2 regions of the Brachybacterium aquaticum genome follow, and region 1 is predicted to be linked to the other one. Evidence: predicted binding sites of a transcription regulator. Region 1 holds the regulator's gene; the other holds the start of a gene.
What was found. Region 1 encodes LexA, which represses DNA repair genes until DNA is damaged. Its sites were predicted from a motif close to TCGAACANNTGTTCGA; they were not measured.
Positions count from the first base shown of each region.

Region 2: imuA' (DnaE2-dependent mutagenesis accessory factor ImuA') is a predicted target of LexA. The motif match lies at 11,493-11,508, and genes of this name have one in related genera.

Region 1 covers NZ_JACHLZ010000001.1:2,061,695-2,076,146, reverse strand. The annotation lists gene HNR70_RS09285 (class I SAM-dependent methyltransferase) at 1-493, opposite strand, end outside; gene hflX (GTPase HflX) at 637-2,253, shown strand; gene HNR70_RS09275 (ATP-dependent DNA helicase) at 2,289-4,310, shown strand; gene lexA (transcriptional repressor LexA) at 4,404-5,102, opposite strand; gene HNR70_RS09265 (LysM peptidoglycan-binding domain-containing protein) at 5,296-5,688, shown strand; gene nrdR (transcriptional regulator NrdR) at 5,717-6,211, shown strand; gene HNR70_RS09255 (HelD family protein) at 6,464-8,746, opposite strand; gene HNR70_RS09250 (PAC2 family protein) at 8,898-9,899, shown strand; gene HNR70_RS09245 (cold-shock protein) at 10,177-10,380, shown strand; gene HNR70_RS09240 (spermidine synthase) at 10,505-11,347, opposite strand; gene HNR70_RS09235 (hypothetical protein) at 11,543-12,037, shown strand; gene dinB (DNA polymerase IV) at 12,075-13,475, shown strand; gene HNR70_RS09225 (SCO2097 family morphological protein) at 13,572-13,976, shown strand.
Region 2 covers NZ_JACHLZ010000001.1:1,422,942-1,437,393, forward strand. The annotation lists gene serB (phosphoserine phosphatase SerB) at 1-651, opposite strand, end outside; gene glgC (glucose-1-phosphate adenylyltransferase) at 720-1,961, opposite strand; gene glgA (glycogen synthase) at 2,096-3,289, shown strand; gene HNR70_RS06420 (Rv1486c family protein) at 3,508-4,293, opposite strand; gene HNR70_RS06425 (RNB domain-containing ribonuclease) at 4,290-5,870, opposite strand; gene HNR70_RS06430 (ABC transporter ATP-binding protein) at 6,063-6,857, shown strand; gene HNR70_RS06435 (TrmH family RNA methyltransferase) at 6,985-7,746, shown strand; gene HNR70_RS06440 (HAD family hydrolase) at 7,778-8,509, opposite strand; gene HNR70_RS06445 (NAD(P)-dependent alcohol dehydrogenase) at 8,506-9,537, opposite strand; gene HNR70_RS06450 (HNH endonuclease signature motif containing protein) at 9,849-11,294, shown strand; gene imuA' (DnaE2-dependent mutagenesis accessory factor ImuA') at 11,552-12,421, shown strand; gene HNR70_RS06460 (DNA polymerase Y family protein) at 12,421-14,268, shown strand; gene HNR70_RS06465 (error-prone DNA polymerase) at 14,296-14,452, shown strand, end outside.

The DNA.
Region 1 (14,452 bases):
CGACCACGAGCGCGGCCGTGCCCGTCGGCCGCAGCCGCGCCGTCCACTCCAGAAGCAGCGCATGCAGCGCCGGCTTCCCGATGCGGATCGGGGGATTGGACCAGAGCGCATCGAGAGCCAGGTCCGCGGGCACCTCGTCGGGCGCGATGACGCGGAGGTTCTCCGCGCCCGCCCGGCGGGCATTCTCGCGCGTGAGCTCCCGGGCCCGCTCGCTGACGTCCACCGCCCACACCTCGGCGTCCGGGTGCAGCAGCGCCGCGGTCAGCGCGATCGGCCCCCACCCGCAGCCGAGGTCCAGGATCACGCCGTCCGCGGGCGGCTCGGCGATCTCGTCGAGGCGGTCCAGCAGCACGGCGGTCGCCTTGTCCAGCCCGTGCCCGCTGAACACCGCGGTCGAGGAGACCAGGTCCAGGTCGCGATCGGCCAGGCGCACCCGGAGCGGGAAGCGACGGTCCTCGGCGGAGGGGGAGGCGGTGAAGTAGTGCTCGTCCACCCGAGCAGGATACGGAGCCGCAGCCCGCGTCCCGGCCCGCCTGGGCGTGATCCGCGCTCCGCCCAGCGCAAAATCTCTCGACCCGGGCGCGGGGACGTGGGATTCTTGGGGAACCCGTTTCCGACCGAAGGAGAACCCCGATCGTGCCCATCGCCTTCCATCCCGACCCCGATTCCGACCTCGACGTCGACGGGACCACCACGGGAGGAGCCGGGGCCGACGCACTCCCGACGGACGCGGACGCGACCGGCGCCCCGACCCGCCCGGCCCCGTCGGCCGACGGGACCCCCGCGACCGACGGCACTCCCGCCACTCGCCGACGCGACCCCCTCACCGAGCGGATCCTCGCCCGCGGCGACGCCTCCGTCTCCGCCGTGACCTACGGCTCCGAGACCGACGGGGAGCAGTACGACCTCGCCGACCGCCAGGCGCTGCGCCGCGTCGCCGGGCTCTCCACCGAGCTCGAGGACGTCACCGAGGTCGAGTACCGCCAGCTGCGCCTGGAGCGCGTGGTCCTCGCGGGCCTGTACACCTCCGGCAACGCCGACGAGGCCGAGAACAGCCTGCGCGAGCTCGCTGCGCTCGCCGAGACCGCGGGTTCCGAGGTGCTCGACGGGATCCTCCAGCGCCGCGCCCACCCCGACCCTGCCACGTTCCTGGGCAAGGGCAAGGCTGCGGAGCTGGCCGAGATCGTCGCCGAGACCGGTGCGGACACCGTGATCGCCGACGGCGAGCTCGCCCCCGGCCAGCGCCGCGCTCTCGAGGACATCGTCAAGGTCAAGGTCGTCGACCGGACCGCCCTGATCCTGGACATCTTCGCCCAGCACGCCAAGTCCCGCGAGGGCAAGGCGCAGGTCGAGCTCGCCCAGCTCGAGTACCTCCTGCCGCGTCTGCGCGGCTGGGGCGAGTCGATGTCCCGTCAGGCCGGCGGTCGCGTCGCCGCCGGCGGCGCGGGCATGGGCTCGCGCGGTCCCGGTGAGACCAAGATCGAGCTGGACCGTCGGCGCATCCGCGACCGCATGGCCAAGCTCCGCCGGGAGATCAAGGAGATGGCTCCCGGTCGCGAGGCCCAGCGCGCCGACCGCACCCGCCACCAGGTGCCGGCCGTCGCGATCGCCGGCTACACCAACGCCGGGAAGTCCTCCCTGCTGAACCGCCTCACCGGCGCGGGCGTGCTCGTCGAGAACGCCCTGTTCGCGACCCTGGACCCGACGGTCCGCCGCGCCACCACCCCGGACGGGCGCGAGTTCACCTTCGCCGACACCGTCGGCTTCGTGCGCCACCTGCCCACCCAGCTGGTCGAGGCCTTCCGCTCCACCCTGGAGGAGGTCGGCGGCTCGGACCTGCTGCTGCACGTCGTGGATGCCTCCCACCCGGACCCGGAGGGGCAGATCACCGCCGTGCGCACCGTGCTCGGCGAGATCGAGGGCTTCGACGTGCCCGAGATCGTGGTGCTGAACAAGGCCGACCTCGCCGAACCCGAGACCATCGCCCGCCTGCGCAGCCAGGTGGGGGAGAGCGTCGTCGTCTCCGCCCGCACCGGCGAGGGCATCGAGGAGCTGCGCGAGCTGATCGCCGAGCACCTCCCGCGCCCCGCCGTCGAGGTGGACGTGGTGGTGCCCTACTCCCGCGGGGACCTCGTCTCCCGTGTACACACCACCGGCGAGATGCTCGAGGAGGAGGAGCACCTCATGGAGGGCACGCGCGTGCACGCCCTCGTGGATGAGGCGCTCGCCGCAGAGCTGCACGGCGCGGCCTGAGCGGGGAGGGCCCGGGCGGCCGATACGCTGAGCCGATGACCGCAGCGCCCGAGCACCCCGCCGTCCCTGCGGCGGGGGACGTGCCGCTGGGCACCCTGATGGAGGCCGCGGTCGCCGCCGTCGGCGGCTCGCCCCGCCCCGGCCAGCAGGCCATGGCCGAGGCCGTGGACACCGCCATGTCCGGCGGCCGTCACCTGCTGGTCCAGGCCGGCACCGGCACCGGCAAGTCGCTCGGGTACCTCGTGCCCGCGCTGCGCCACGCCCTGGCGAGCGGCCGGCCCGTGGTGGTCTCCACCGCCACCATCGCGCTGCAGACCCAGATCGTGCGCAAGGACCTGCCGCGGCTCGTGGAGGCGCTCGCCCCGCACCTGCCGCGCACCCCCACCTTCGCCCTGCTCAAGGGCCGCGCGAACTACCTGTGCAAGCACAAGATCGCCGGCGGCTATCCCGTGGACATCGAGCCCGGGGCCCTGTTCGCGGAGGCCTCCACCGACCCCTCGCGCAGCGGAGGGGAGCGACTCGGCGAGCAGGTCAAGCGCCTGCGCGAATGGGCCGACGAGACCGACTCCGGCGATCGCGACTCCCTCGAGGACGCCGTCTCCGACCGCGCCTGGCGCCAGGTCTCCGTCACCGGCAACCAGTGCATCGGCACCTCCTGCCCACTGGTGGAGAGCTGCTTCGCCGAGCGCAGCCGCGAGATCGCCCGCGAGGTGGACGTCGTGGTCACCAACCACGCCCTGCTCGCCATCGACGCCTTCGACAAGCACGGCATCATCCCCGACCACGACGTGGTCGTCTTCGACGAGGCCCACGACCTCACCGCCCGCGTCACCAGCGCCGTCACCGACCAGCTCAGCCCCGGCCTGCTGCGCGCCACCGTCCGCGAACTGCGCGGGCTCGGGGTCGCCGGCACCGCGCTCGAGGACGCCTCCGAGGAGCTGCGCGAGGCGCTCGAGCTCGCCCCCGACGGCCGTGTCATCGGCGACCTGCCGGAGCGGCTCGCCGACGCGATCGTGCAGCTGCGCGTCGAGGCGCGCACCGCCCACTCCGACGCGAAGGACGCCGGCGACGACTCCCTCGCCGGGGCACGCAAGACCGTCCGCGCGAACCTGCAGGAGATCATCGACGTCTGCGAGCGCCTCACCGACCCGGGGGAGGACGACGTCGTCTCCGTCTCCCGCGGCCAGGCCACCGGGCGGGTCTCCCTCCAGGTCGCCCCGCTCAGCGTCGCCGGCGCGATGCGCGGCGCCATCCTCGAGGAACGCACCGCCGTGCTCACCTCCGCCACCCTCGCCCTCGGCGGCCGCTTCGAGCCCGCCGCGGGGGAGGTGGGCCTCGCCCGCTCCGGGCGCATGGACGCCGACGCGCTGCCGCGCACGGAGGACTCCGGAGCGTGGGCCGGGATCGACGTGGGCAGCCCCTTCGACTATCGCCGCCAGGGCATCCTCTACACCGCCCGGCACCTCCCTCAGCCGGGCCGCGAGGGGCCCTCCCCGCTGATGCTCGACCACCTCACCGACCTGGTGGAGGCCTCGCGCGGGGGAGCGCTGTGCCTGTTCTCCTCGCGCCGCGGCGCGGAGCTCGCCGCGGAGCACGTGCGCGCCCGCCTGGACCTGCCGATCGCCGTGCAGGGCGAGGACTCGATGGCGAACCTGGTGCGCACCTTCCGCGAGCACGAGGACGCCTCCCTGTTCGGGACCCTCACGCTGTGGCAGGGCGTGGACGTGGCCGGACGCTCCCTGCGACTGGTCACCATCGACCGGATCCCCTTCCCCCGTCCCGATGATCCTCTGACCGCCGCGCGCCAGGAGCGCATCGGTGCGCACGGCGGCAACGGGTTCATGGCGGTCTCGGCCCAGCACGCCGCGCTGCTGCTCGCCCAGGGTGCCGGGCGGCTTATCCGCACCGAGTCCGATCGCGGCATGGTCGCGGTGCTCGACCCGCGACTGTCGACCGCGCGGTACGGGAGCTTCCTGCGCGAGTCGATGCCGCCGCTGTGGCCGACCTCCGACCCCGAGGTCGCCCTCGGCGCGCTACGCCGCCTCGCGGCGAGCTGAGCGCGCTGCCCCGCCTCGCGGCGAGCTGAGCGCACTGCCCCGCCTCGCGGCGAGCTGAGCGCACTGCGCCGCCTCGCGGCGGGCTGGAACCGCTCAGACGGCGCGCAGCACCGCCACGACCTTGCCGAGGATCTCGGCGTGGTCGCCGAGGATCGGGGCGAAGGCGGGGTTGTGGGGCATGAGCCAGACGTGGTCGTCGCGCTGGACGAAGGTCTTCACCGTCGCCTCGCCGTCGATCATCGCGGCGACGATCTCGCCCTTCTCCGCGGTGGACTGCGAGCGCACCACGACCCAGTCGCCGTCGCAGATGGCGGCGTCGATCATCGAGTCGCCGACCACCTGCAGCAGGAAGAGCTCCCCGCCTCCGACGAGCCGCTCGGGCAGGGTGAACACGTCCTCGACCTGCTCCTCGGCCGTGATGGGGATGCCGGCCGCGATCCGGCCCACCAGAGGCACGTTCACCGAGTGCGGCGTGAGGGTCGACTCCGGGGCGGCGGGGGCGGGGGCGTCATCCGCATCCGGCATGACGACCTCCATGGCGCGCGGACGCTTGGGATCGCGGCGCAGGAAGCCCTTGCGCTCGAGGGTCTGCAGCTGGTGGGCGACCGACGAGGACGAGGTCAGGCCCACGGCATCACCGATCTCCCGCATGGTGGGCGGGTATCCGCGCGCCGCGACCGCCTCGTTGATCGTCTCCAGGACCAGGCGCTGGCGGCGGGTGAGCCCCTCGGTGCGCGCATCGGCCGGCGCGTCGCCGCGGGCCCGGGTCGGCTTGGGGGTGCTCGTCGTCATCGTGCGGCCTCCTGAGGTCCTGGCGTGAGGGGTCCTGGCTTCGTCTGTCGGACCCTCGCGGTTCAGTAGGTCCGTGGCCCCAGACTAGGGCGGCACCGGACGGAAGCCAAACATGTGTTCGAGATTCCTCTTGCGTGTCGCACGACCCGACGGCTACAGTCGCACAGAAATTCGATCGAACAGGAGTTCGGAGATGCGTACCCATACCGCCACGGTCCTTCCCTTCCCGCGGCAGGACGAGCAGCGCCCCGCGCGTGCGGTTCGAGAGCACGTTCGACTCGAGCCGACCCGCCGCGGTCGCCTCCTCCTGACCGTCGTCGCCTTCCTGCTCGGCCTGCTCGTCGCGGCCGTCGCCCTGCTGGTGCTGGACCTCCCCGCCGCCCTCGCCGGCACCGAGGAGCGTCCCGCGGTCGTCACCGTCCAGCCCGGGGACACCCTCTGGGGCTACGCCGAGGAGCACGCCCCCGAGGGCGTGAGCCACTCGGAGTACGTCGCGCAGGTCCGCGCGCTCAACCACCTGCCCACCGGTCGGATCACCGCCGGCACCGAGATCGAGCTGCCTGCCGAGGGGAACTCCGCCCGCTGAGCGCATGCGGTGCCGGTACCCTGAGCGGATGCACTGCCCGTTCTGCCGCCACCCCGATTCGCGCGTCGTCGACTCGCGCACGTCCGACGACGGCGCGACCATCCGGCGCCGACGCCAGTGCCCCAACTGCTCCCGGCGCTTCTCCACCTCGGAGACCGCCTCCCTGTCCGTGCTCAAGCGCTCGGGCGTGAGCGAGCCCTTCAGCCGCGCGAAGGTCATCTCGGGCGTGCGCAAGGCCTGCCAGGGCCGCCCCGTCAGCGACGACCAGCTTGCGATGCTCGCGCAGAAGGTCGAGGAGAACATCCGCTCCAGCGGTCAGGCCGAGATCGACGCCCATCAGGTCGGTCTGGCGATCCTCCAGCCGCTCCAGGAGCTCGACCTCGTCGCGTACCTGCGCTTCGCGAGCGTCTACCAGGACTTCGACTCCCTCGAGGACTTCGAGGCCGCCATCGCGCGGCTGCGCGCCGAGGGCATCGGTGACGCTGCGGACGTGCAGGCCGCGACCGCCGGCGCCGCCGACTGAGCGCCGCACCTGTCACCCGGCCCCCCGGCGCGGCGGGGTCCACAGGATTCCCGGACGTGGTGCGGAGCGGGTCCCGGATGTGCTTAAGATGTCCTCCGTGCACCGACGAGGTGCGCGTCTGATCGGCGGTCGTGGAGGGGAAGCCACGGCCGCCGATCCTCGTTCCGGGACAGGTGAGCGGCGACCCGGGGATCGCTGGTCAGAGGATCGGCGGTCCGGGGATCGCCTGTCCGGGGGTCGGCAGCCCAGCGCTCAGGCGCCGTCTGCACCCTCCGGAGCCATGCCGGCCGGCAGCTCCCGTGCATGGACCACCCCGAGGTGCTGGGTCGAGCGCGACATGGCGACGTAGAGGTCGCCCGCGCCATGGGCGTCGATCAGCTCGGCCGGCTCGACGATCACCACGGTGTCGAACTCGAGGCCCTTGGCGTCCTGCGCGGTCATCACCGCGATCTCGTCGTCCACACCCGCGGACCCGGTCCCGATCCGGGGCAGGTCCCCGTCGGCCCGCAGCGCGGCGGCGAGGTCCTCGAGCCGCTCCGCCGCGGCGATCACCGCGATGCGCCCGGGGATCCGCGCATGCACGGCACGGACCGCCGCGGCGATGCGCGCCGTGAGCTGACCGGGCTCGGTCCGCTCCAGCAGCGGGTCCTCGTCCCCTTCGCGCACCGAGCTCACCGCGGTGACGGGCAGGGAGTGGGCCTGCGCCATCGCGACCGCGCGGTCCATGATCCGTGCCGGGGTGCGGTAGTTGACGGTGAGGTGCTCGACCTCGAGCCGGTCCTGGACGTATGGGGAGAGCGCCGCGGTCCACGAGTCGGTGCCACCGGCGGAGGAGGTCTGGGCGACGTCGCCCACCACGGTGAAGGACTTCGTGGGGGCGCGGCGCATCAGGGCGCGCCAGCTCATGGGGGAGTGCTCCTGCGCCTCGTCGACCACCACGTGGCCGTACGTCCAGGAGCGCTCGGAGGAGGCGCGCTCGGCGAGGGTGCGGCCGTCGCGGATGCGGCTCACCTGGTCGGCGAGGTCCTCGGCGCGGACGATGCCGGAGGTGTCGATGTTCTCGATGACCTTGCGGGCGTACTCCACGTCGGCGCGGCGCCGCTCGGCGTCGTCCTTGGCCTTCGCCTCCGCCGGGGCGGAGTCCTCGCCCAGCAGCTCGGCGATCTCGTCCAGCAGCGGCACGTCCTCGACGGTCCACTCGGCGTCCTTCGGGCGCACCAGCAGCGACACCCTGTCGGCGAGGGCCCTCGGTGCCGCGGCCCGCAGCCGGTCCGGGCGGGAGAGCAGGATCCGCAGGAAGCCCTGCGGGGTGTAGGGGAGCCAGGCGAGGTTCAGCTGCCGCCTCACCTCGGGATCGTGGCGCAGGTCCGAGAGCAGGTCGGGGCGGTCCTCGGGGACCACGGTGCGGCCCTCGGCCTTCAGCGCGCGCTCGTAGGCGTCGACCAGGCGGTCCATCGCCGCGCGGACGAACACGGTGCGGGCGGCGTTGTGGGGCCGGTGGGTGGCGCGCGCCTCGCGACGGGCGGAGCGCACCATGTCCCGGGTCAGCACGAGGTCGGTGCCGTCGATTCGCAGGCGCACGTCCTTCTCGGGGACGACCTGGCGCAGCTTGACGGCCTTGGCGAGCAGGTCCGCCATGGCGATGTCGCCCTTGACGCGCGCGACGTCGTCCTCGTCGTGCGCGAAGGTGGTCACGCCCGGGAACATCTCGCCGGGGGTCATCATCACCACGCCCGACTCGCCGAGGCTGGGCAGCACCCGCTCGATGTAGCGCAGGAAGCCGGGGGTGGGCGCCATGATCAGCACGCCCGTGTGCTCCAGGCGGCGACGGTGGGTGTACAGCAGGTAGGCGGCGCGGTGCAGCGCGACGGCGGTCTTGCCGGTGCCCGGCCCGCCCTGCACCACGAGCACGCCGCGGTTCTCGGAGCGGATGATGCGGTCCTGCTCGGCCTGGATGGTGGCGACGATGTCGCCCATGCGGCCGGTGCGGGTGCCGGAGACGGCCGCCAGCAGCGCGCCCTCGCCCTGCAGCACCACGTCCTCGGCGCCGCCCTCGAGCATGGACTGGTCCAGCACGTCGTCCTCGAGCCCCACCACGGTGCGGCCGCGGTTGATGAGGTGCCGGCGCAGCCGCACCCCGAGCCGCTCGGTGCTGGTGGCGCGATAGAACGCGGAAGCGGCAGGGGCGCGCCAGTCCACCAGCAGCTGCTCCCGCTCCGGGGTGAACAGGCCGATGCGGCCGATGTAGTGGCGCGCGGCGTCGTCCATGTCGAGCCGGCCGAACACCACGCTGCGCGAGACCGAGCGCAGCAGCGCGAGACGGTCCTCGTACAGCGCCATGAAGGCGTCGCGCTCGGAGCGGTTCTGGTGGGTCGAGGCCTGCTGCGAGCCTTGGATCTGGTCGAGGTTGCGCTCGACCTGCGCGATGAGCTCGTCGACCCGCTCGTAGAGCCGGTCCGCGTACTCCTGCTCCCGAGCGATCTCCCGTGCGACCTGCGCCTCGGTCCGGACCGTCTGCTGCTCGGACTCGTCCACTGACCTGCCCCCTCGATGTCTCTCCACACGCCGCGCGCGCCCCGGGCGCACCCAGGGCGGCGAAGCACGGTGGTCCATTATGGTGGACGGGCCTGGGTGCGCGTGCCATCAGGTCACCGACTGTCCGACGGCCGCGAGGAAGGGGAGCGCGATGCGCGATCCGCGCGATCTCTACCGCTTCGAGTCCACCGAGGTCCTCGAGGCCGTGCCCCGTTCCGGTCTCACCCTGGTCCACGCCCTGCCGGGGATGGTCGATGCCGGCAACGCCTGCCGCATCGCCGCGCGGTACCTGCGCGACGAGCTGCGCCACCTGCGCCTGGTCTCCTTCGACACCGACGAGCTGCTGGACTACCGCGGCTCACGCCCGCAGGCGACCTTCGACGGCACCTCCTACACCGACGTCGACATCCCCGAGCTCACGCTCTGGCTCGTGTACGACGAGGCGGACCAGCCCTTCCTGCTCCTGGACGGCCCGGAGCCGGACCTGCAGTGGAAGCGGCTCGTCGAGGCGCTCACCGACCTCATCGAGTACTTCGACGTCGAGCGGGTGGTGGGCATGCAGGCGGTCCCGATGGCGGTTCCGCACACCCGCCCGATCGGCCTGTTCGCGCATGCCAACGACCCTGCACTGCTCGGCATGCCCCACACCCGTCCCACCCCGGCGCCGGGCACGGACCCGTCCGAGGGGGAGGAGGGCATGGCGGAGCTGGTCATCCCCGCGGCCTTCGGGGCCCTGCTCGAGCACACCCTCGGCCGCGCGGGTCATCCCGCCATGGGCTATGCCGCGCAGATCCCGCACTACCTCACCCGCACCGACTTCCCCGCCGGGGCGCTCGCGCTGCTGCGCCGGGTCAGCGAGGCGGCGGATCTCGAGCTTCCCCTCGTCCACCTCGGCGACCTCACCGATGCGGCGACCGTCGCCCTGCAGGGCACCCTCGCCCAGAACAACGAGGTGCGCCAGATCGTCAGTGCGCTCGAGGAGCAGTACGACGCGATGAGCGAGGGAGCGGACCGCGCGCCCCTGGCCACCACGCTCGACCTCCCCACGGCCGACGAGATCGGGGAGCACTTCGAGCGCTTCCTCGCCGACCGCGATGACGAGGACGAGGCGGAGGAGGGTCCCGAGGACCCCGAGTCCCCGCGAGGACAGTGACCCTCACGCCGCGCGACAGGGCTGCGCGGGGTCTTGGGAGCGAGTTCGTTACTGCTTCGTGACCAGCAGGCGGACGTCACCGTGTGAAGCGGGCCACGGTCATGACAGAATGTCCGCGTTGCGGTGATGCAGGTCCAGCAGGACAGCCCGTCGATGATGCCTCGGCACAGCAGTACGGCTCGCACCAATGCGCCACCCGCCTTGGCGGGGGACGGCTTCACGCGGCACCGCGGTCGCGTCGTGCGGCCGATGATGGACGACACAGAAGGTGACAGGTATGGCACAGGGCTCGGTCAAGTGGTTCAACGCCGAAAAGGGCTACGGATTCATCGAGATCGACGGAGGCGGCGCAGACGTCTTCGTGCACCACAGCAAGATCGACATGGACGGCTACCGCTCCCTCGAAGAGGGTCAGCGAGTGGAGTTCGAGGTCAGCCAGGGGGACAAGGGGCCGCAGGCCGAGCAGGTCCGCCCTCTCTGATCACGGATCTCCCGTGAGTGCACGGGCCGGGAAGGAGCATCGCGCTCCTTCCCGGTCCGTTCTTCGTCGTGGGGGACAGGTCGGCCGACGGGCCCTCTGGCCCACAGCCCCGTCGGCCGACCGGTCAGTCGGTCCCGCCGACGTCGATGACCTGCCCCGCCCGGGCGAGCGCGCGCACCCGGTCGGTCGGCGCCAGCCGCACCGAGACCGCATCGGAGCGCAGCGCGCGGTCCACCCCGTCGGGCAGCGGGCGCTGCGAGGCGAGCAGCACGCAGTTGCCCCGGCGCTTGCCGGCCAGCTGGGAGGGCTCGGCGATGATCCTGACGTGCGCGAACACCTCCGAGAGCGTCGCGACCTCGTCGGCGACCAGACCGGTCCCGGGCGGCGCCGCGCAGTTGGCGAGGTAGAGGCCGTCCTCCCGCAGCACCCGCGCCGCATGGCGCACCGCCTGCACGCTCGTCAGCTCCGGCGGGGTGAGGGAGCCCGAGAACACGTCCCGCACCAGCACGTCGAAGCGATCCTCGCGCCAGTCGCGCAGCGCGGTCAGCGCGTCGTCGATCCGCAGCCGAAGCTGCGGGGAGCGGGGCAGGTCGAACCACTCGCGCACCTGCTCAGCGAGCAGCGCATCGACCTCGACCACGATCTGGCGGGAGCGGGGATGGCGGGCGGCGACCGCGCGGGGGAGTGAGCATCCACCCCCGCCAAGATGCGCCAGCTGCGGGGCCCGCTCGTCCGGGAAGTCCTCCAGGTGCCGGTCGATCACCAGCAGCATCCAGCGCATGTACTCGAACACCAGGTGCTCGGGATCGGGGTGCAGGTGCGAGGAGGGGACGCCGTTGACGTCCAGCAGCACCGACCCGTCGTTCTCCCGGGTGAGCCGGGCGGCACCGGTGGAGATGGGGATGAGGGTGTCCAGCGGGCCGAGGTGCTCGAACACGGCACGCGGCGCACGATCGCGGCGGGGCATCGCCCCACTCTAGGAGATCACCGAGGGATCAGCGGGCGAGCGCCGCCGCCCTCCACGACCGTTCCTCCCCAGGGCGGCGCCCTCCACCGGGCGGCGTCCCGAGCGTCGGATGTCACACCCCCTGCGTAGCGTCGTCCTCGGCACGACAGCACAGGCAGCACAGCACTGGCAGCAGCGCACAGGAGGAGCAGAGCGATGACCCACACGACGGCCCGTCCCACCACCCGCCGCACGGCCGCACCCGCGCTGCGGTCCGAGGCGCGCGCCCAGCGCCTCCTGCTGGCCCGGCTCGATCAGGACCAGGCCGATCTCGAGCGGGCGCGCCAGCTGCTCCAGCAGGCGCACGAGCTCGCCGGCCCCGCCCCGCGCGAGTCCTTCGAGCTCGTCCACCGCGCCGCGCTCCGCTGCGCCGGGGTGCTGGTCGCCCGGGCGAACCGGGAGCGTCGCCGGGCGCTCCCGCTGAACGTGTGGACCGCGCTGGACCGCCTGGGCGGGGCGGCCGCGGAGCGCTCCGCGCAGATGGCCCCGATGGTCGCCGAGCGGATGCGACTGGACCGGGACCCGCGTGCCCTGCCCGCCCCGGACCTGCTCGCGCAGCACCTCGCCGACACCGCCGCGCACCTCGCCGAGGTCGCCGCGTCGCTCGTGGCGGACCTCCCCGCGCGCCTCGCCGAGCTCACCGCCCCCTGATCCCTCCCGGGTACAGTGCCCGGCGAGGGAGGTGGCGATGGGCGCGCGCGACGACGGCACGGCGGAGGAGATCCCCGGGATCCTCCACCTCGACATGGACGCCTTCTTCGCCTCCATCGAGGTGCGCGACGACCCTTCGCTGCGGGGCCTGCCGGTCGTGGTCGGCGGCGCGGGGGCGCGCGGCGTGGTCGCCGCGGCCAGCTACCCGGCCCGCAGCCGCGGCATCCGCTCGGCGATGCCGATGGCCTCCGCGCGCCGCCTCGCCCCGGATCTCGTGATCGTCCCTCCCCGCATCGACCACTACCGCACCGTCTCCCGGCAGGTGATGGGGATCCTCGGCGACGTCGTCGCCGACATCGAGCAGATCAGCGTCGACGAGGCGTTCCTCGACGTGCGCGGGGCGCGGCGACTGTTCGGCGAGCCGGAGCAGATCGCGGACCTCCTGCGCCGCCGCATCCGCGAGGAGCTGGGTCTTCCCAGCTCCGTCGGAGGCTCCGTCTCCCGGGCGGTCGCGAAGATCGCCTCCGCGCGCGCCAAGCCCGATGGGATGCTCATCGTCCCCGCCGCGCGCACCGCCGAGTTCCTCGCCCCGCTGCCCGTCGGCGCGATCTCCGGCATCGGCCCCAAGGCCCAGGCATCCCTCGAGCGGCTCGGCGTGCGCACCATCGGCCAGCTGCGCGAGATCCCGCCGGCCACCCTCGCCCGCGCCCTCGGCCCGCGCGCTCGCGAGGTCGCCCGGCTGGCCGACGGCAGCGATCGCACCGGCCTCGGCCGACGGGTCAAGGACAGGTCCCTGGGCACCGAGCGGACCTGGGACGAGGACCTCACCGATCACGAGGAAGTGCGCCGACGCATCACCGTCATGGCGGACGACGTCGCGAGCCAGCTGCGCCGCGCCGGCTTCGTCGGCCGCACCGTCGTGCTCAAGCTGCGCGCTCCCGACGGCACCACGATCACCCGCTCCTCGACCCTCGACCAGCCCACCGCCAGCGGCGAACGGCTGCGCGAGCTCGTGGTCGCCCTGTGGGAGCGGGAGCGGCCGTCGATGCCCCGGGTGCGCCTGGCCGGGGTGCGAGCCACCCACCTCGAGCCCTCTGCCGGGATCGCCGTGCAGTCCGAGCTGACCGCGAGGTCGGCCGGATGGTCGGACCTCGAAGCCGCCATGGACCGGGCCCGCGACCGCTTCGGCAGCAGCAGCCTGGGGAGGGGGTCGACGCTCGCCCCGGGCCGCCCGGCACCGCGCGGGGACTCCGCCGTCGACGGACCAGCCGACGGGCCCGTCGATCGCGCCGTCGATGGCCCTGTCGACACTCCTGCCGACGCCCGCGCGGACCCCTCCGCAGAGGCGTCCGACGGGCCCCGCGGGCCGGGCGCGGACGGACTGTTCCCCGCAGGGTGGGGGATGCCCCACGGCGACAGTTCCCATATCTCAGGATGACGCTCTAAACTGGATGAACCGCCGACGGGGGCCTCTGGCTCCTGGCCGGTGAACCGGCGCCACGGGCGCGAGAGGACGGGGACAAGGAGCGGGGTCATGCCGCTGTCTGAACACGAGCAGAAGATGCTCGACGAGATGGAGCGTCAGCTCTTCGCCGACGATCCGCGCCTGGCGCGCGCCTTCGCGCCGAAGACGCCTCCGCGCCGCAACGGACGGCGGATCCTCATCGGACTCGGTGCGGTCGTGCTCGGCCTCGCCCTCCTGATCCTCGCCGTGGCCCTCCCCGCCATCTGGCTCGGCGTGATCGCCTTCATCGGCATGGTCGCCGGTGCGGTCTACGCCATCACCGGGCCGAGCGGCTCGGCCACCGACAAGGGCTCCTCCGGTCCCGGCCGCGGCGGCTCCGGCCCCACGGTCCCGCCCACCGGCGACGGCGGCTCGTTCATGCGCAAGATGGAGGAGCGCTGGGAGAAGCGCGCCGGCGAGGATCCCCGCCTCTGACCCTCCCGCGCCACCGCGCCCCCTGAACCACCCCGAAGCCCCGGCTCCTGCGAGCCGGGGCTTCGTCGTGCCCGGGGGATGCCCGGGGGCGTGCCCGCGCGACCCCGGCAGCGGCCTCACGGTGATCGCCCCAGCACTCTCCGCACTGCTCCCCGCAGCACTCCCGGGGCGCTCCTCGCGCGCTCCGCGGAGCATCCCCCACATCCCTCCACCGGCGTCCTCCCTTTCCCTCCACCACGCCCTCCACTGCCCTCCCCGCCCCGCACCACATCCCCTGACCTGCGGTGATGGGCAGGTGATGGGGGAGGGGTGCGAATGTCGAGGGTCCCGATGCGCCGGGAGGCGACGCGCCGAGCGGGATCCGCGACGAGATTCCCCCCACCTTCCTCCACCTCGCTGACCAGCATCGATCCGCGACTCGCCCAGGAAAAGAGCCACATTCTCAGCCTCCGGTGGGGAGTAGTGGGGTAAAGTGG
Region 2 (14,452 bases), 640 kb from region 1:
CGGCCACGCCTGAAGCAGCGAGTCCCCGTCGAGCTCGACGTCGGCCACAGCCCGCAGCGCGGGCTTGGCGTGCCAGGCGATGCCGGTCCCGGCGGCGACGAGCATCTCGCGGTCGTTCGCACCGTCGCCCATCGCGATGATCCGCCCGGCCGGCACCCCGTACCGCGCGGCGAGCTCCTCCAGGGTGCGGCGCTTGACCGACCCGTCCACGATCTCGCCGGTCACCTGCCCGGTGAAGCGGCCGCCCGTGATCTCGAAGCGGTTGGCGAGGACATGATCGATGCCGACCTCTGCGGCGAGCTCGTCGATCACCTCGTGGAAGCCGCCGGAGACGAGCGCCGTCACCCAGCCCGCCTCGCGGGCGCGGCGCATCAGCTCGAGCGCACCGGGGGTGGGCACCAGCGACGCCCGCACGGTGGCGAGCACGCCCTCGTCCAGTCCCTCCAGCAGCGCCACCCGGGCGCGCAGCGACTGGGAGAAGTCCAGCTCGCCGCGCATGGCGGCGGTGGTGATCGCCTCGACCTCATCGCGCACACCGGCGTGCTCGGCCACCAGCTCGATGACCTCCTGGGTGAGGAAGGTCGAGTCGACGTCGGAGACCAGCAGGCCGGTCACGGCGGGGCGGGCGGTGCCTCCGGCGGTGTCGGACAGGGCGTCCTCACGCGGGGGCGCCGCGGCCCCGGGGGCTCCGGGGGCCGCGGCGCCTGGTACTTCGTCCCTCACGGCTCGATGACCGTGCCCTTGCCGATCACGGTGATGCCGGACTCGGTGACGACCCAGCCGCGGGCGAGGTCCTTCTCCTTGTCCAGACCGATCTGGGTGCGCGGCGGGATGACCACGTCCTTGTCGATGATCGCGCGGTGGATCTGGCAGTGGCGGCCGACGGTCACGTCGTCCATCAGCACCGAGTCCGACACGGTCGACCAGGAGTTGATGCGCACCCCGGGGGAGAGCACCGAGCTGGAGACCGAGGCGCCGGAGACGACCACGCCGGGGGAGATCACCGAGTCCACGGCGGAGCCGACGCGGCCGGGGCCGGCATGGACGAACTTCGCCGGCGGCGCGTTGCGGTGACCGGTGAAGGTGGGCCACTTGTCGTTGTAGAGGTTGAACACGGGATGGATCGAGATGAGATCCATGTGCGCCTCGTAGAACGCGTCCAGGGTGCCGACGTCGCGCCAGTAGTCGCGGTCGCGGTCGGTGGAGCCGGGCACGTCATTGCGGATGAAGTCGTACACCGCGGCGTCGTTCTTCGCGACGAAGCTCGGGACGATGTCCCCGCCCATGTCGTGCTTGGAGTCGTCGTCCTCGGCGTCGCGGGTGACCGCCTCGACGAGGGCGTCGGCGGTGAAGATGTAGTTGCCCATCGAGGCGAGGATCGAGCTGGGATCGTCGGCGAGCCCCTCGGTCTGCTTCGGCTTCTCGACGAAGGCCTTGATGGTGGTGGGGTCGGCCGGGTCGGTCTCGATGACGCCGAACTGGTCGGACAGCTCGATCGGCTGACGGATCGCGGCGACGGTGCACGACTTCCCGGACTCGATGTGGGCGTCCATCATCTGCGAGAAGTCCATGCGGTAGATGTTGTCCGCACCGACCACGACGACGTAGTCGGGCTTCTCGTCATGGATGAGGTTCAGCGACTGGGCGATCGCGTCGGCGCTGCCGCGGAACCAGTGCTTGCCCATGCGCTGCTGCGCGGGGACGGGGGCGACGTAGTTGCCCAGCAGCGAGCTCATCCGCCAGGTCTGGGCGATGTGCTTGTCCAGCGAGTGGGACTTGTACTGGGTGAGCACCACCACGCGGAGGTACCCGGAGTTGACGATGTTCGACAGGGCGAAGTCGATCAGGCGGTAGATGCCGCCGAACGGCACGGCGGGTTTTGCGCGATCGAGGGTGAGGGGCATCAGCCGCTTCCCCTCGCCGCCGGCGAGGACGATTGCGAGGACCTTTTTGGACGACATGGTGCGAGGATAGACCAAACGTGGCGCCCGTCACGGGGAGAACGACCGGTTCGGTCACCCCCGCCCTGACGACCCTTCGGGGACCGTGCGGGAGCCCGCATTTCTTGTCGATAGAAGGAGAACAGGAGCTCGTCATGCGCGTCGATCTGCTCACGAAGGAATATCCCCCGGAGGTCTACGGCGGCGCCGGGGTGCACGTCGCCGAGCTCACCAAGGTCCTGCGACCGCACATCGACGTGCGCGTGCGCGCCTTCGGTGCCGAGCGCGAGGAGGAGGGGACCTTCTCGTACACCATCCCCGCCGAGCTGGAGGGCGCCAACGCCGCCTTGTCCACCCTCGGCACCGACCTGCTGATCGCCGCGGACTGCGCCGGCGCCGACCTCATCCACTCCCACACCTGGTACGTGAACTTCGCCGGACACATCGCCTCGCTGCTGCACGGCGCCCCGCACGTCCTCTCCGCCCACTCGCTGGAGCCGCTGCGGCCGTGGAAGGCCGAGCAGCTCGGCGGCGGCTACAAGGTCTCCTCCTTCGCCGAGCGCACCGCCTACGAGGGCGCGGCCGGGGTCATCGCCGTCTCGGGCGGCATGCGCGAGGACATCCTGCGCGCCTACCCGAGCGTCGACCCGGCGAAGGTGCACGTGGTCCACAACGGCATCGACATCGACTCCTGGTCCCCGAACCCTGAGACCTCCGCCCTGACCTCGCGCGGCATCGATCCCGAGGCGCCGACGATCGTGTTCGTCGGCCGCATCACCCGCCAGAAGGGCCTGCCCTACTTCCTGCGCGCCGTGCGCGAGCTGCCCGACGGCATCCAGGTGGTGCTGTGCGCGGGCGCGCCGGACACCCCGGAGATCGCCAAGGAGGTCGACGACCTCGTCGCCGAGCTGCAGCAGACCCGCACCGGGGTGCACCTGATCACTGAGATGCTGCCGCGCGACCAGCTCACCCAGATCCTCACCCACGCCACCACCTTCGTGTGCCCGAGCGTGTACGAGCCGCTGGGGATCGTGAACCTCGAGGCGATGGCCTGCGGCATCCCCGTGGTCGCCTCCGCCACCGGCGGCATCCCCGAGGTCGTCGACGACGGCGTGACCGGCTACCTGGTCCCGATCGAGCAGGTCACCGACGGCACCGGCACCCCTGTCGACCCCGAGAAGTTCGTCGGTGACCTGCGCGACACCCTCGTGAAGATGGTCTCCGACCCGGCACGCGCCAAGGAGATGGGCGAGGCCTCGCGCCGCCGCGCCGCCGAACACTTCTCCTGGACCTCGATCGCGGAGCGCACCCTGGAGGTCTACCGCACGGTCATCGAGCAGGCCGGCTGATCCTCAGCCGGTCGCCTCGGCGCCGGGGGTGCCGGCGACGGGGCGGCCGGTGGCGGGGTGATGCGTTCACTGGCGCTCTGTCGTTCACTGGCGCTATGCGGTGATGGTCGCCGTATCCGGGGCTGGTTCCCCGTATGGCGCCAGTGAACGCAGCGGCCGGAGCCGTGCCGACCGTGGGAGCAGGAGCAAGGCCGTTCGACAGGCCTCGGCCGGTCGCCTCAGCCGGTCGCCTCGGCCACGATCCGCTCCACCGTCTCCACGAGCGCAGAGCGGGCCGCGTCGTGCAGCTCGTCCAGCAAGCCGCGCCGGGTGAGCGCCTCGGCGAGGTGGACGGTGTGGCCGTGGCCCTCGTCGATCTCGGCGCGGGTGAGCAGCAGGGTGCGGGCAGCGAGCACCAGCAGGTGCGCGGCGGAGGGGTCCACGTGCCGCGGCAGGGCCGTGGAGATCCAGGTGGCCGGGATGCGCGCCGGCTCCACCGGCTCGTCGGGCACGAGATCGAGGTCGACACTGCCCTGGGCGGTGCGCTGCAGGGCCTGCAGAAGCTCCTGGCGGGCGCTGCCGGAGGTCGCCGCGGGCGGGACCTGGGCGCCGACCGGTGCGGCGATGCGGTGCCAGGTCACCGCGTTCACCTGACGGTCCTCGACCTCCACTGCGGTGAGCTGCGGGATCAGGGTGTGGTCGGCGATCCCGGCGGCGGTCACCACGATCGCCTGCCCCGCCTCGAGGGCGGCGGGGATCGCGGCGGGCGGGCCGACGAGCCCTGCGAGCCGCCCGGGCACCGGCAGCACGAGGCGCAGCTGCGCGAGCGGCAGGCGCTTCAGCGAGGTCATCCAGTCGAACAAGTCGGCGCCCTGGCCGCTGGGGCCGGAGCGGCCGAGGCCGAAGCTCATCCGCGCCGCGTCATCCGGACCGAGGTCCCCGCGCAGGTAGGCGGAGGTCCACAGCATCAGCACGGCAGCCCGGGGGAGGGCGACCAGGTCCCTCCCGGCGGCGGCCTCGCTCATGCGCTCTCCTGAGTGGCAGTGCCCTGCTGATCCGTGGCGGCAGCGCCCTGCTGATCGGTGGCGGCAGCGCCGTCGGCCGCGACGAAGACCGCGCGCCGGCCCCCGGTGTCCACGGACTCGAGGCGCACGCGGACCACCTGCCCCACCTCGGCGTCCATCGGCACCCAGGCGGTGACCGGCGGATCGGTCAGCTGCACCTCGACGCGCAGGGGCGCACCGGAGCCGTTGCCGGAGCCGTTCCCCCCGCCCTCGCCGCCGTCGCTCGCCTCGCGGCGCTCGATGACGGTCGCCTCGAAGGTCTCGCCTTCCCAGGCGGCGAGCGCCGCGGTCTCCACCAGCTCCCGGGCGGCGCGCTCGAGGTTCCCGGCCTGCGCGCCGGTCTGCCGCATCGCCTCGGGGATCTCGGTGAGCGCCGCGAGCAGCTCGGGGGACGGGGTGCGGCCCTGCGCATGGTCCAGGCACACCAGCAGCACGAAATGGTCCACGAGCCGGCGCAACGGCGCGGTGGTGTGGGAGTAGGGGGCGGCGATCGCGGCCTGCACCGGATCTTCCGGCACCTCCTCGGGCGTGGTGAACGCGGCATAGGAGGCGCCGCGGAACAGGGAGGTGGCGAGGTTCAGCAGCGCCAGGTGCACGGGCTCGCGCCAGTCCAGGGAGCGCAGGAACTCGCCGTAGGCGACGTCCTTGCGCCACGGCACCCCGAGCACCTCGCTCTGGCGGCGGAACCGGTCCACGGCCCGCGGCTCCGCGGGCGGCATGGTGCGCAGGATCCCCGCGCCGTGCTCGAGCATGAGGGTCGCCGCGGCCATGCCGGTCATGAGGGACAGCTGGGCGTTGGCGTCCTCGATCGGGTTCAGGCTGCGCCAGGTCAGGCGCACGTGATCGTTCTCGACCACCACCTCCTGCTCGGGCACGTTCAGGCTCGCCCCGCCCCGCTCCGCCTCGAGCTGCGTGCGCAGCTCGCCGATCTCCTGGAGCAGCAGCATCATCGGGTGGCCTGCTCCGGCGTCGAGCTCCTCCTGCACCTGGTCGTAGGCGAGCTTCGCCACCGAGCGGACCAGCGCCCGCTCGAGCCCGATCGCAGTGACCTCGCCGCGCGCGTCCAGAGTCAGCTCCCACACGAAGGCCGGCGTGGTCTGGTCCGGCAGCAGGGACGCGGCCGCCTCCGAGAGCACCTCGGGGTGCAGGGGGATGCGACGGTCGGGCAGGTAGAGGGTCTCGCCGCGGCGGCGGGCCTCCTGGTCGATCGCGTCGCCGAGGTCCACGAAGAAGGGTACGTCCGCGATCGCGTACAGCACCCGGTAGCCGCCGTCCGTGCGCTCGAGGTGCATGGCCTGGTCGAGGTCCGTGGAGCTCGCGGGGTCCAGGGTCACGAAGGGGATGTCGGTGCGGTCGGCGCGCCCGTCGGCCGCGGCGTCGCGGGCGGCGGCCTCCTCGGCGGCGGCGAGCACCTCGGCCGGGAACTCGAGCGGGACCTCGCCGTCCTGCGCGGCGAGCAGCGCGTCGATGCCCTCGCGCAGGTCGTCGGCCGCGACCGAGCCGCGGGGGGCGTGCAGGGAGACGGGACGGTGCGGCACATGGACCTCCAGCAGGTCGGAAACGGTCCGGGCCAGTCTAGGCAGGTGTCCGGGACGTGGGCGGGAGCGAGGGCGACGCGCCCGTCGGCCGTGAGACGCGCCTGCCGGCAGGGGCGACGCGCCCGTCGGCAGGGGCGACGCGCCTGCGGGCATGGCGCGGTGCGCGGCCCTGCGGGCGATAGGCTCGGGCGCATGTCCGTCGCAGCAGCTTCTCTGAACGATGTCACCGTCACGCGCAGCGGGAAGGAGATCCTCTCCGGGGTCTCCCTCGAGATCGGCGAGGGGGAGCGCTGGGCGGTGCTCGGCCCCAACGGCGCCGGCAAGTCCACGCTCATGCGCCTGCTCTCCACGCGCCTGCACCCCACCCGCGGCACCGTCGGCATCCTCGGCGAGCGCCTGGGCCGGGTCGACATCTTCGAGCTGCGCCCCCTGATCGGCCTGGCCAGCCAGGAGCTCGCCGACACGATCCCGCCGGAGGAGCTGGTGGAGAACGTGGTCGTCACCGCCGGATACTCGGTGGTGGGCCGCTGGCGCGAGGAGTACGACGACGTCGACCTCGAGCGCGCCCGCACGCTGCTGGCCGCCTTCGGCGTCGGCGAGCTCGGTCAGCGCCACTTCGGCACCCTGTCCACCGGTGAGCGCAAGCGCGTGCTCGCCGCCCGCGCCCTCATGACCGACCCCGAGCTGCTGCTGCTCGACGAGCCCGCCGCGGGCCTGGACCTGGGCGGCCGCGAGTCGCTCGTGCGCACCCTCGGCCGCCTCGCGAAGGACCCCGCCACCCCCGTGACCGTGCTGGTCACCCACCACGTCGAGGAGATCCCGCCGGGCTACACCCACGTCGCCCTGGTGCGGAAGGGGAAGCTCGTCGCCGCCGGACCCATCGCCGAGACCCTCACCTCGCAGAACCTCACCGCCACCTTCGGGCTGCCGCTCATCGCGGAGCAGCGCGGCGAGCGCTTCACCGCCCGCTCGCTGGCGCTGAACTGACAACGCGGTGACGGAGGAGACCGGGGCGGGCGTTTCCGGGGCGGAGGAGACGACCCCGCAGGGCACGACCCCGCAGCTGCGCCCGCTGACCGACCTGTCGGACCCGGCGCTGGACGACTACCTGCGCATGACCGACGTGAAGCTCCGCTCCCGCGTCGAGGTGGAGCGGGGCCTGTTCATGGCCGAGAGCTACGAGGTCATCTCCCGCGCCATGGACGCCGGGATGCAGCCGCGCAGCTTCCTCATGAGCGAGAAGTGGCTGGAGAGGTTCGCGCCGCTCTACTCCCGCTTCCCGGACGTGCCCGTGTACGTGGGCGAGGAGGCGCTGCTGGAGACCCTCACCGGCTTCCACCTCCACCGCGGCGCGCTCGCGGCGATGCAGCGGCCCGAGCTGCCCGCCGTCGACGACCTGCTGGCGGGGGCGCGCACGGTCGCGGTCCTCGAGGACATCGTCGACCACACCAACGTCGGCGCGATGTTCCGCTCCGCCGCCGCGCTCGGCGTGGACGCGGTGCTGGTGACCCCGCGCTGCGCCGACCCGCTCTACCGCCGCTCCATCCGCGTCTCCATGGGCACCGTCTTCCAGGTCCCGTGGACCCGGCTCGAGGCCTGGCCGGAAGCCGGCGTCGACCTCCTGCACGAGGCCGGCTTCGACGTGCTCGCCCTCGCCCTCACCGACGGGGCGGTGGCGCTGGACGCCGTGGACCTCGGCCCGGCGCGGAAGGTCGCCCTCGTGCTGGGTGCGGAGGGGCACGGGCTGAAGCCGGCGACGCTGTGCGCGGCCGACGAGCACGTGGTCATCCCGATGGCCGGGGGAGTGGACTCCCTGAACGTCGCCGCGGCCAGCGCCGTCGTGTTCTGGCAGCGCCGCGCGATGCTCGGCGCCTGACCCCCAACGCCCGACTGTCAGCCCCAGATACTCAGCGCCCGCCGGCGATCCGCTCCAGCAGCTCCGCCGCGGTCGGTGCGGTGAGCGTCGGCGACCACTCCTCGGTCCACTCGCGGTCGTGGGAGACCCACGCGGTGGACAGGCCCACCCCGCGGGCGCCGCCGATGTCGTTCACGGCATGGTCGCCTACCATCCAGGTCTCCTCCCCGCAGGCCAGACCGTTCACGGCGATCGCGAAGATCCGCGGATCGGGCTTGGCGACCCCGGCCTCCTCGGAGATCACCACGCGGTCCAGGTACGGGCGCAGCCCCGCCCGCTCGACCTTCGCCCGCTGCATGGCGGTGGGGCCGTTGGTGACCACGACCAGCTCCGCCCCCGCCCCGCGCAGGGCGCCCAGCGCCGGCAGCACGCCGGGGTAGCACTCGATGCCGACGAGGGACTCCTCGAGCAGGCGGCGCTCGATCGCGTCGGCCCCACCGGGCCCGTCGGCCGCGCCGGTTCCGTCGGCCGACGCCTCCCCGCCCGCCGACGCGAGCCCGAAGCGCTCGGCGATCATCGCCGCGAGCTCCCGGCGGGGGCGATAGCCCTCGGCGTCGGCCGCGAGCAGCCACTCGAGATCCTCCCGGCCGCCGCAAAGCTCGCCGACGAACCCCTCCGCCCAGCGGGCGAAGGCGCCGTCGCGGTCCACGAGCGTGCCGTCCAGGTCCAGCAGCACCCGCGGCGGCACCGCGCGGGCAGCACTCGTGGAGTCGGCGGGGATCACAGCGTGATCTGCAGCTTCACGTCGGTCGGCCGACCCTCGAGGAAGCGCTCGAAGGCCTTCGGCGCGTCGTCGAAGGCGAAGGTCTCGCTGACGAAGCGGGAGAGGTCCACCTGCTCGCTCGCGGCGAGGTCGATCGCGGTGCGGTGCACGTTCGCGTAGCGGAAGACGGTCTCCAGCGACAGGCCGCGGCTCTGGGCGGTGGCGATGTCGAAGGGCACGGGATCCACCGGCATGCCGACCAGCACGATGGTCCCGCCCGGGGCGGGCAGCTCCCACAGCGAGCGATAGGCGGGCTTCGCGCCGGTGGCCTCGAAGACCACGCGCGGGCCCCAGCCGTCGGTCTCCTCGCGCACGCGGGCGCCGAGGTCCTCGCTGGTGGCGTCGACCGTGACGATGCCGTCGAGCCCGTCGAGCAGGGCGAGCTTCTCGGGCAGGACGTCGGAGATGACCACGCGGCTCGCGCCGCCGGCCCGTGCGGCCAGCGCCGTCATGATCCCGATGGTGCCGGCGCCCACCACGGCGGCGACGTCGCCGGGGCGGATCTTCGCCTTGGTCGCGGCGAAGACGCCGACGGCGAAGGGCTCGATGAGGGCGCCCTCGGCGAAGCTCAGCGAGTCGGGCAGGCGGTAGGTGTACTCGGCGGGGTGGAGCACCTCGTCGACCAGGCAGCCGTCGAACGGCGGGGTCGCCCAGAACTCGACGGCCGGGTCGACGTTGTAGTTGCCCTCGCGGGAGGCGCGGGAGGTGGGGTCGGGGATCCCGGGCTCCATCGCGACGCGGTCGCCGACGGCCAGGTGGGTGACGCCCTCGCCGACCTCGACCACGGTTCCGGTGCCCTCGTGGCCGAGGATCATCGGCGCCTCGAGCACGAACGGGCCGATCTTCCCGTCGGTCCAGTAGTGCACGTCCGAGGCGCAGATCCCGACGGTGTGCATCTGGATGCGCACCTGCCCGGGACCGGGGGAGCCGATCGGCTCGACCTCCTCGATCGACATGCGTCCCTTCTCGTGCAGCACCAGCGCTCGCATCCTCGTCCTCCCTGTCGGTGTGGGGTGGGCCTCATGATCGCAGAGGCGGCGAGTGCGGTGCGGGGACGGCCAGCGGGGGAGCGGGCGGGCGGGGATCGGGGCGGCCGACGGGGCGCGCCCGGTGGGGTGCGATCATCGGCCGACGGGGCGCGCCTGACGAGCGCGGCGCTCGCTCCGGCGCGGCCGACGGTTCCTCCACACACCCCGGTCATCCACCATGGCGGGCTCGGACTGTTCCTCGACCCCCGTGCTCCGTAGGGTCGAAGGACGAGATCTCTCCAGGTCACAGCGTCCTCGAGGAGGTGGGAGGAATGGGCGGGTTCGACGAGCGTGGGAAGGGTGCGGGCGGCGACGAGGAGTCGGCGTCGGCCGACGATGCTGCACCCACCCCCGACCACCCCGCCCTGCCCGCGCACCTCGAGCAGGTGCGGGAGGCCGCCGTCGAGGACGGCATCCGCCTCGCCGCCCGGTACCGCGCGCTCGCCCCGTCCTACCGTGACCTCGAGGACGAGGAGACCGACGAGGACGAGGCGGAGGCGGAGCTGATCGCCGTGGCCCTCGCCGTGCGGCGCACCCGCACCGTCGCCCTGACCCTGGTCCATGACGCGCACCGCGCGGTCACCCAGCTCCCCGCCACTCTCGCGCGCCTCGAGCGCGGCGAGTTCCCCTCGGCATGGTTCGAGCGGATCCTGCGCCGCACCGTCGACCTCACCCGCGCCCAGCTCGCCTGGGTGGACCAGGCCGTCTCCCGCTGGTCCACCGACGTCACCACCGAGCAGTTCCACACCCGCCTCTCGACGCTCCTGACCCGCCTGCTCTCCCGCAAGGACCTGCCCCCGCACCTCACCCCGGAGGGCAGGCGCCGGGTGGAGATGCTCCCCACCGGGGACGACGGTGTGGGGTGCCTGCGGGTCATCGGCCCCGTGCCGGAGATCCTCGCTCTCGCCCGGCGCCTCGACGAGGCGGCGCGCGCCGTGCAGGCCGCCCAGCGCCACGCCCTCGCCGCCGGGGAGGAGCCGCCGCTGGACCCCCGCGGCACCGTCGCCGAGACCGCGATGCAGGCCCCGCTGGCCCTGATCCAGTACGACCTGCTGATGGCGGCGGCGCTGGACACCGACGGGGTCGCCGTGCCCGCGCCGCGCTTCCGGATCAACGCCACCATCCCCGTGCTCACCCTGCTCGGCGCCTCGGACGAGCCGGGCATGCTCGAGGGCATGATCCCGCTGCCTGCGAGCATGGCGCGCGAGCTCGCCGGCGGCAGCGACGTCTGGTACCGGGTCCTCACCGATCCCTGCTCCGGCGCGTACCTGCCGCTGCCGGCCGAGCGCTACACCCCCAGCCGCGGCATGCTCGAGCACCTCCGCCTGCGCAACGCCACCTGCGCCGTGCCCGGCTGCACCCGCCCCATCTCCTGGGCCTCCGAGGCCGACCACATCGAGGAGTACGACCACGGCCACCCCGAGCGCGGCGGGCTCACCGAGATCGAGAACCTCCACCTGCTGTGCTGGCAGCACCACCGCGCGAAGACCGCCGGGCACCTGGACCCCGTCCGCCTGCCCCGCACCGCGCACCTGCCGGGGCGGACCGCCTGGTCGGCAGGGGACATGGTCGATGTGGTCGTCGCCGACGACACCGACCTGGCCACTCCCGTCATGGTCGAGGTGCTCCAGGAGTCCTGGCAGCGCTGGCTCGCCGACCGCGAGGCCCGGCGCCGCGCCCGCGAGGAGCACCGCCACCCACCCGAACCGCCGTTCTGAGCCACCCCTCCTCGCGAGGGAGCCGGCTACGACACCCTGACCTGCGCCGATGCATGAGCTCGCGGTGCGCACCAGGCCGTCCTCGCAGTGCCGGGCATCTCCGCGGCTCCGTCTGTCACACCCCTCCACCAGGCTTCGTATGCACGTTCGAAGTCATGACCTGGACACCTTGAGCGTCTCGATCGGGAAGCGTATGGTTCGAACAGATATTCGAACACGAGTTCGAGGCATGAGAGGTCCGGGAGGAGAAGCAGTCGATGAGCAGCGCAGCCGTGGAGACCCGGTCCGAGGACCTCGCCCAGCGCCTGTCCCGGGCCCGGGCGGCGCTCGGCGCCGCCGAGCGCTCGGCGGCGCGCTGGGGCGGGCGGATCGACCGCACCGCTCTGCGCGGCCCCTCCCTCCAGCCGTCGCCGGGGGAGGGCGCGGCGGAGGAGGCCGACGACGGGCTCGGCGCGCGCCTGCCGCTGCCGGGCCCGCTCGCGCCCCTGGTCCCGCGCGGGACCCTGCGCGCGGGCAGCTCGGTCGCCGTCGAGGGCGCCGCGACCACCTCGCTGCTGCTCTCCCTCGCCGTCGCCGCGGCCGGGGACGACGCCTGGTGCGCGGTCGCCGGCATGCCGGACCTCGGCCTGCGCGCCGCACTGGACGCGGGTCTGGACCCCACCCGGCTCGCCCTCGCCCCGGCCGACGGGGACCAGACCCCGCAGGTGCTCTCCGCCCTCGCCGACGGGGTGGGGGTGCTCGTGCTCGGCCCCGACCTGGCGCTCGCCCCCGCGCTCTGGCGCAGCCTGCTGGGCCGTGCCCGCACCGCCGACACCCTCGTCCTCGCCGCGACCCCGCCCGGCCGGGCGGACCTCACCCTGCGCGCGAGCGGCCGCGGCTGGACCGGGCTCTCCACCGGCTCGGGACGGCTGCGCCGACGCCGCCTGGCGGTGACCTCGCAGGGACGGGGCATCGCCGGGCACCGCGAGGTCGAGGTGCTGCTGCCCGAGGTGCGCGGCCTGCTCGCCGCGGTACCGCAGGGCGGGGCGGCGGTGCAGGACATTCCCCGGCAGGGCGCGGACCGTCCCGCCGACCTGCCCGCGCAGCGCCCGATGCGGCTGGTGCCCACGGCGCGGAGGGCCGGATAGTGACGACGACGAGAGAGAGGACCGACCGGGCCGAGCTCGCCGCGTCGGCCGACGCGACCCGCACGGCCGACGCGACCCGCACCGTCGCCGTCACCGTCCCGGACTGGCCGCTGCTGGCGGCGCTGGACCGCCACCAGCGCCGGACCGAGGCCGAGGGCGCCGCGAGCACTGCCCCTGCGAGCGCTGCCCCCGCGAGCGCTGCCCCCGCCGGCTCCGCGCCCGCCCCCGTCGACAGTGCCTCTGCTCCTTCCCCCGCGCCCGTCGACCCCGCCCGCACGCCCGTGCTCCTCATCGACCAGCACCGCGTCACCCATGCCGGTCCCGCCGCCCGTGCGGCCGGGGCGATGCCGGGGATGACCCGTCGGGCGGCCCGCGCCGCCTGTCCCGAGGCGCTCGTGCTCGAGGCCGACCGGGAGCAGGAGAGCGCCCTGTTCGAGCTGGTCGCCGCCGCGGTGGACACCATCGCCGCCGGGGTGGACGTGCTGCGCCCCGGGGTGCTGCTGATGGCCGCTCGCGGGCCGGCCCGCCACCACGGCGGGGAGGCGGCCCTGGCCGAGCACCTCCTGGACGCGGTCGCGGAGCTCACCGGCTGGGACTGCACGGTCGGGATCGCCGACGGCCCCTTCGCCGCGCTGCTGGCCGCCGGGCCCGGTCGGATCGTGCGCCCCGGCCGCAGCGCCGACTACCTCGCCCCGCACCCGATCGCCGCGCTGCGTCGCGCCCCCGTCGGCCCCGGCTGGGGCCATCGCGGCCAGCCCTCCGCGACCCGGCCCGAGCGCCGCCTGGACCTCGACGAGACCGTCGACCTGCTCCAGCGCCTCGGGATCACGACGCTCGGTGACCTGGCCGCTCTGCCGTCGGCCGCCGTCGCCGACCGCTTCGGACCCGACGTCGCCACCCTCCACCTGCTCGCCCGCGGGCTCGAGCCCGCCCCGCCCGCCGCGCACCACCCCACCCAGCCGCTGCTGGCCGAGACCACGCTCGAGACGCCGCTGGTGCGCACCGACCAGGCGGCCTTCATCGCCCGGCCCCTCGCCGAGAAGCTCCACGCCCAGCTGGTCGAGCGGGGGCTGGTGTGCACGCGGCTGCGGATCGTGGCCCGCACCGAGAGCGGGGAGGAGATGGAGCGCACCTGGCGGCACGACGGGGCGCTCGGCGTCGGCGACGTCGTGGATCGCATCCGCTGGCAGTGCGACGGCTGGATCACCCGCGCGCGGCTCGGCGGGCCGGCGACCGGGGCGATCGTCCGCCTCGGGCTGCACCCCCTGCAGCTGGCCCCGGCGGGGGAGAGCGCCCCGGCGCTCTGGGGCGGGGCGGGGGAGTCCGCCCAGCGCGCCGGTCGCGCCTTCGCCCGCGCCCAGGGCCTGGCGGGGGAGGAGGCCGTGCAGGTGCCGGTCGCCGTCGGCGGGAGGCTGCTGGCCGCGCAGACCGCGACGATCCCCTGGCGCAGCGAGCGGCCCGAGCGTCGCGAGGGCCCCTGGCCCGGCTCCCTGCCCCGCCCCGTCCCCGCGACCGTGTTCCGCACCCCGCCGCCGGTGGCGCTCGAGGACGCCGACGGGCGCCCCGTGGTCGTCACCGCCCGCGGGCTGCTCAGCACCGCCCCGGCGCGGATGCTGGTCACCGCCCCCGGCCTGCCCGCCCTGCAGCGCGCCGGCCTGCGTGCGGGCTCGGGCTTCCCCGTGCTCGCCCACGGCGCGCCGACCGTGCTGGACGAGCGCTGGTGGACGCCCGACGGCACCCGTGCCGCCCGCCTCCAGCTCGTGCTGCGCGGCGCCGACGCCGAGGAGACCGCCGTCCTCGCCCTGTCGCGGGCGGGGGAATGGACGCTGGAGGGGCTCTATGACTGAGACTGCACCCACCGAGGACCCCCGCTGATGGCCGGCTGGTTCCTGGGCCCGCCGGCGTGGAAGGACATCGAGGCGATCCTCTCGGACCGTCCGGCGCAGGTGGTCACCCCGCCGATCATCGTCGAGCACACCGGGAAGGTCCCCGAGGACGGCTACCGCCCCGCGCGCACCGTCGACTACGCGG